2 regions of the Novilysobacter viscosus genome follow, and region 2 is predicted to be linked to the other one. Evidence: predicted binding sites of a transcription regulator. Region 2 holds the regulator's gene; the other holds the start of a gene.
The links. Region 2 encodes FliA, which starts transcription of late flagellar genes. Its sites were predicted from a motif close to TAAAGTTTNNCNNNCNNNGGCCGATAA; they were not measured.
Positions count from the first base shown of each region.

Region 1: a site for FliA is predicted at 1,771-1,797, ahead of ACJQWL_RS03130 (GGDEF domain-containing protein). Genes of this name have one in related genera too.

Region 1 is NZ_JBJMAV010000001.1:671,349-674,761, reverse strand. It holds gene ACJQWL_RS03130 (GGDEF domain-containing protein) at 1-1,721, opposite strand, end outside; gene ACJQWL_RS03125 (hybrid sensor histidine kinase/response regulator) at 2,216-3,413, opposite strand, start outside.
Region 2 is NZ_JBJMAV010000002.1:350,853-354,265, reverse strand. It holds gene ACJQWL_RS05330 (protein phosphatase CheZ) at 1-390, opposite strand, end outside; gene cheY (chemotaxis response regulator CheY) at 387-779, opposite strand; gene ACJQWL_RS05320 (RNA polymerase sigma factor FliA) at 870-1,616, opposite strand; gene ACJQWL_RS05315 (MinD/ParA family protein) at 1,613-2,455, opposite strand; gene flhF (flagellar biosynthesis GTPase FlhF) at 2,508-3,413, opposite strand, start outside.

The DNA.
Region 1 (3,413 bases), on a different contig from region 2:
ACGCCAAACACCGCCACCCCGATCGAGATCGTGATATCGAGTTCCACGCCGTCGTTCCCCGCATCGAACGGCTGTGACTGGACCACCTTACGCAGCCGCTCGGCGAACGTCACCGCACCATCGGTCGTGTCCTCGGCGATCACCAGCAGGAACTCCTCGCCACCGAGGCGTACGGCGAGGTCGGAGCTACGACTGGCCTGGCGCAGCAGCACGCCGATGTCGGACAGCACGCGGTCGCCGACGTGATGGCCGTGGGTGTCGTTGATGCGCTTGAAATGGTCGATGTCCAGCGCGAGGAAGGCGAGGCCGCTGCCCCGCCGCACCGCCAGCGGCACCTGCACGCGCAGGTACTCGTCAAGAAACCGGCGGTTGTAGAGGCGGGTGAGTTCGTCGGTGATAACCAGCTGCTGCAACTCGCGGTTCTCCGCGCGCGCACGCTCGTGGCTGCGCTGATTTTCCAGCGCCATGGTCAACAGCTTCACCGACGCGAGCAGCGTGCGGTCCTGGGCAGCCGTGGGCTTGCGGCGACGCGGCGAGAGCGCGACGAGGAAGCCGAGCGATCCCGACTGCGTGAGTAGCGGATGCACGGCCAGAAGGCTGAGCCCCTTGTCCGCAACCCGCTCCTCGATCTGGCGTCCGTGCTCTGTGGCAAGGTGCCCCGGGATGTAAAACGCTTCGGGGCCCTCGAGTGTCTTGCCGAGTTGCGGGTCGACGGTTGAAACCGCCACTTGCTGGAGGCAGCCGCGATCGTCGAATACCTGCACCATCGCAGCATCAACGACGCCGTACGCGGTGAGGATGTCGCAGGCATGGCGCGCAAGCTGCGTCTCGCCATCGTCGGTTGTTGCAAGGGTGCTCGACAGCGCGGCGAGCGTCTTGATTTCGCGGTCCCGTTCGCGATGGCGTCGGTGGACCAGGTGGAAGGCCAGCAGCACCAGACTCACAAGTCCGACTGTCGCAGCGACCGCCCACAGCACCCAGCGCGGCATGCGTGCGACCGGCGGCGCGACCACCTGCATGTCCGCGCTATCCCCCAGGATCAGTTGGAAGCCACTGTCATAAGGCAACGACATTTTATGGATCGACAACACCCCGGTAGCCGCAACTTCCGCGCCCTGGGAAAGCCCTTGCCAGTCGATCTGCGAAGTCAGCGTATCGGGAACGAAAAGCGCGAATTGCGTGCCCTTGTCGTCACGGATATTCACCAGTCCGAACTCGGCGAGCGAGACTTCTTCGATGCGGCCGCGCACGTGCAACCGTTGCCCCATGTATCGCCATCCTGCAGCGTCCGCGAGCGGGAGGGTTCGGGCTTTGGGCAATGGGGCGTGGCCGACGATCCGGACATCCACGTCCCTCAGCTGGACTGCGCCGCGGTACTGCGCGACTTCCCCGACGGCTTCGAGGACGTCGCCCGGCTTCACCGCCAGCGAAAGGCCGCGGTGGAAGAGGCCGATGCCGCCGGTGCGGTCCTGGATGACCGTCTGGAAGCCCCGATCGCCCGTTGGGACGGTGGCGATGCCGCGCACGTGGGCCCGGGTTCCCAATCGGTCTGGCAGGTTGTCGCCATCGCTATCGACACGCACCGCCGCGATCGTCTCCAGCGCCGGGGCGGGGTGGGCGTGGGCGTCATCGCGTTGGCGTCCTGCTGTCCGCGCGTCCTGCGCGAGTCCGTGCAGAGGCAGGACGGCCAATAGAACGCAACACAGCGAGCGCAGGAGCATGGGTGGGCGGATTCCGAGACAGGGTGGCCGCAGATAGGGCCTGAAGGGAGTATCGGCGTGGGCGCCGAAAACTGACGTGGTTTGGTTCACGGATCGCAATTAACGCCCCTAGAAGGGGGGCGGATTCATTTCCGGTTGAGCTGGCCCTCTACGTTCCGCGCTACGAGGGGTGCTGTTCGCCGCGGCGTGGGTAACGCTGTTCATCGGGTTCATCGTGCTGCCGCTCAGGGGTAGCCCGCTGGGAGAAGGCTTCCGGATGCACGGGGTGGTGGTGGCGCCCCTGGTGCGGAGTGTCTGGGGGCTCGATATGTTGCTGGTCTACAGCGCCCTTCACCGGACACCGGCGCTTCTCCGGCGCCGGCCCAACTGCGACTCGAGGGTACGCGTGCGCGCGTGGTGAACAGCGTCACAGACGACTGAAGACGCGGGTAGCCAGGATTTCACAGCCAAGGGGGAGTGTCTCAGCCCGCTACCCTCGACCCCGTCATTCAGCCTCAGCGAGTGAACCGACCGGCTGCAACGTCCTCCAGCAGGCGCTCCAACTCACCGGCCGCTACCGGTTTGACCAGGTGACGATCAAACCCGGCTTCAGCAGTGCGCTCGCGGTCGGACTGCTGGCCCCACCCGCTCAGGGCAACGATGACCAAGGGGGCGCCGGGTTCGGCGCGAAGGCGGCGAGCGACCTCGAAGCCGTCCATGCCGGGCATGCCGAGATCGAGCAGGATGAGCCGGGGCCGGCGTTCGGCAGCCGCTGCCAGCGCACTGGCGCCGTCGTTGCATGTGCGCACGTTGTGGTTCGACAACCGCAGGAGGAGTGCCATGCTCCAGGCCGCATCCTGGTTATCGTCGACCACCAGCACGTCGATCGGGGCGATGGCGGTCGCTTCCCCCTCGGGGTCGGTCTGCGCGGCAGGCCTGTCCGACCGGGGCAGGGTCAGCAGGAACAACGAACCCTGGCCGCGGCCCGCACTGGAGACGGTGATGTCGCCACCATGCAGGCGCACAAGCTGGCGCGCGAGGGTCAGGCCAATGCCAAGGCCGCCGTGGGTGCTGGCATCGTCATGGTCGGCCTGGACGAACAGGTCGAATACCTTGTCGACCATCGACGCGTCGATGCCGATGCCGGTGTCGCGCACGCCCACCTCGACGGTGCGCGGGCCGGCCTGGGCCTCCAGCACCACGCTCCCGCCCGGCGGGGTGTAGCGGGCGGCGTTGGTGAGGAGGTTGCCGATGGCCTGGGTAATGCGCACCTCGTCGACGTCCAGCATGACCGGTGACGAAGGCAGGTGGGCGACAAAGTCGTGGTTCCGCGCCTTCAACGTCGGCAGGGCGACTTCGATGGCGCGCGACACCACGCGCTCGAGGTCGGTAAGTTCGGGTCTCAGCGTGACTTTGCCCCCGATGAAACGCGACACATCCAACAGATCGTCAACCAGGCGCACCAGGTGTTCGACCTGTCGCCCGATGATCTGCCGCGCATCCTCGTGCATCGACTCGCTTGCCTCGGGCATGTCGAGGATGCGCAGCGCGGTGCTGATCGGCGCCAGCGGATTGCGCAGTTCGTGGGCGAGCATCGCGAGGAACTCATCCTTGCGCTGGTGGGCGTCCCTGAGAGCGATTTCGGTTCGCTGGCGTTGCCAGGCCTGGCCCAGTTGTGCCGACACGATGGCGAGGGTTTCAACCAGGTCGGCA
Region 2 (3,413 bases):
CCGGCTGCGGATGCCGGCCACGACCCCGGCGGATGCGTCGTCGCCGGCCGGCAGCGTGGACAGCAGCTGGCCGCACTCCTGGATCAGGTCCAGCGTGTGCATGCTGGCGTTCTCGGTCAGCGTGACCACGTGCTCCAGCCGCGAGCACGCATCGGGCAACGATGCTCCCGACCCGCCGGTGCCTTCGCCCAGTGCCGATTCCAGTTCGCGCGCGAGCCGGGTCAGGCCCTGCACGAACGGCTGCGTGCGCCACTCGATCAGCGCATCGACATGCTCGCGCCAGCCGTCGGCGTCGTCGTGCTCCATCGCCCACAGCGCCTGGTGCAGGCGCCGGGTGATGTCGTTCCGGTCGGTGGGGACGCCGGAGACGGCCGCGGCGTCCGCATTCACGCCGCGGTCTCCAGCCGCTCGAAGATCTTCTCGAGCTTGTCGCTGAGCGTGCCGGCGGTGAACGGCTTGATGACGTAGCCGCTGACGCCCGCCTGCGCGGCCTCGATGATCTGCTCGCGCTTGGCCTCGGCGGTCACCATCAGCACCGGGACTTTCGACAGGCCGGCATCGGAGCGGATCGCCTTGAGCAGGTCGATGCCGGGCATGCCGGGCATGTTCCAGTCGGTGATCACCAGGTCGAACGGGCCCTTGCGCAGCTCCACCAGTGCGGTGGTGCCGTCGTCGGCTTCGGTGGTGTTGAAGAATCCAAGGTCGTTGAGCAGGTTCTTGACGATGCGGCGCATGGTCGAGAAGTCGTCGACGATGAGGATGCGGATGTTCTTGTCCATACGGGGCTCGGGGGTGTTCCTGAAGGACCTATCGGCCGCGGGAGGGGTTTCTTGATCCCTGGACCTCCCTTTCCGGGAGGGGCGAAACGGTTACTCGTCGTTGTCGGCCTCGCCCTTCCACTCGCCCAGGCGGGCGCGCAGGCGCAACATGGCCTGGCCATGGATCTGGCAGACGCGCGACTCGCTGATCGACAGCACCGCGCCGATCTCGCGCAGGTTCAGCTCCTGCTCGTAGTACAGCGACAGCACCAGTTGCTCGCGCTCGGGCAGGTCGCCGATGGCGCCGCCCAGGGCGTGGCGGAAGGCGTCGTGCTCGAACTCGCGCGCCGGGGTGGCGCCGCTGCGCGAGGCCAGGCGCGGTTCGCCGTCGTGTTCCTCGGCATGCGAGTCCAGGCTGATCAGCTGCCCGCGTGCGGCGTCCTCGAGCATGCGGTGGTATTCGTCCAGCGACACGCCCAGCGCGCTGGCGACTTCCTGCGCGGTGGCGGCACGGCCGGTGGCCTGCTCGACCTCGCGGGTCGCCGAGACCACGTCGCGGTAGCGGCGGTGGACCGAGCGCGGCACCCAGTCGCCGCGGCGGATCTCGTCGATCATCGCGCCGCGGATGCGGATCGAGGCATAGGTCTCGAACGCCGCGCCCTGGTCGGCCTGGAAATTGCGGGCCGCGTCGATCAGGCCCAGCATCCCGGCCTGGATCAGGTCATCGACCTCGACGCTGGACGGCAGGCGCGCGGCCAGGTGGTGGGCGATGCGCCGGACCAGTTCGCCGTGGCGCTCGACGATGTCGTCGGCCCCGCCGTTCTGGTGGGCGCGGTAGGTGGCGGCGGCGGTGCTCATGCGGTGGCACTCCGTGGTTGCGGCGACACCAGCCGCTCGATGAAGAATTCGACGTGCCCGCGCGGGCCCTGCGGCGACTGCCACTGGCCGGCGCGACGCGCGATGTCGCGGAAGGCCACCGACGAGGGTGCCGACGGGAACGCCTCGACCACCGCTTCCTGGCGCTGGATGGAGCGGCGCAGCCATTCATCGCGCGGGATCGCGCCCAGGTAGCCCAGGGTCACGTCGAGGAACCGGGCGCTGACGCGCTCGAGCTTCTCGAACAGCTGCCTGCCCTCGGCCGGGTGCTGCACCTGGTTGGCCAGTACCTGCACGCGGTTCACCCCGCGCTCGCGGTTGAGCACCTTGATCAGCGCGTAGGCGTCGGTGACCGAGGCCGGCTCGTCGCAGACCACCACGATCACGTCCTGGGCGGCCTGGCAGAAGGTCAGCACGCCATCGGCGATGCCGGCGGCGTTGTCGACCACCATGGTGTCGATCGGCAGGTCCAGCTCGCTGAAGGCATGCACCAGCCCGACGTGCTGCTGCGGGGTGAGTTCGGTCATGTGCCGCTTGCCGCTGGCGGCGGGCACCACCCACAGCCCGCGCGGGCCTTCGATCACCGTGTCGCGCAGGTCACAGCGGCCGGCGAAGACGTCGGCCAGGGTGAAGCGCGGCGACAGCCCGAGCATCACGTCGACGTTGGCCAGCCCCAGGTCGGTGTCCAGCAGCAGCGTGCGCTGGCCGGCGTTGAGCAGGGCCATGGCCAGGTTGACCGAGACGCTGGTCTTGCCGACGCCGCCCTTGCCACTGGCGACGGCGATCACGCGGACGGGGGCGGTGGCGGTGGGCGGGGTCATGGGGATCACGTTGTGGGGGTGGGCGGCGGGACCGGCAGGCAGGGCGTTGGGGTCAGGCGGTTGCATGACGGTCCTCGGTGAGCAGGGGGTTGTTGGCGGCGCGCCGCAGGTGCTCCAGCTGCAGCACCAGGCGCGAGGCGTCGGCGGCATCCAGCGCGGTGGGGACGTGCTGGCCGTCGGTGGTGTAGGCCAGGTTCAAGCCGTTGCGCACCGCCACCGAGAGCACGCCGCCCAGGCGGCCGGTCTCGTCGAGCTTGGTCAGCACCACGGCTTCGGGCGCGGCCATGCGGTAGCGGCGGACCACCTCGTTGAGGTCGGCCGGGTGCGCGGTGGCCGGCAGGGCCAGCAGGCAGCGCACGTCGCGGGTGGCGCGCAGCCAGGTCATCTGGCCGAGCAGGGCGCGGTCGCGCGCGGCATAGCCGGCGGTATCGACCAGCACCAGCGGGTAGTCGCCCAGCTGGTCGAGGGTCTCGGCCAGGCCTTCGGGTCCGTCGGCCTCGCATACGGTGATGCCCATCCGCCGGCCGTGCGCCTGCAGTTGCTCGCGGGCGCCGGCACGTTCGGTGTCGGTGGTGACCAGGGCGACGTCACGCGCGCGGTGGCGCTGGGCGTAGCGGGCGGCCAGCTTGGCCAGGGTGGTGGTCTTGCCGGCGCCGGTCGGTCCGATCAGCGCGATCACCCCACCGTCGTCGATGGGTTCGGCGCGGGCCACGGTCAGCATCTGCGCCAGGTGCGCCAGCATCGGTGCGTGCACCTTGGCCGGGTCCAGCTGCGGGTCGATCCTGGCCGCGACCGCCTGCGCCAGGTGGTCCTCGCAGCCATAGCCGACCAGCGTGTCGTAGGCGGCGGCACGCGCCGGCGAGCCGCGCATGCGCTCCACCGCGAACTGGCCCATCTCGCGTTCGATCAGTTGGCGCATCGCCGAGAGCTCGTCGCGCATCGCGGTGACGGTCGGGTC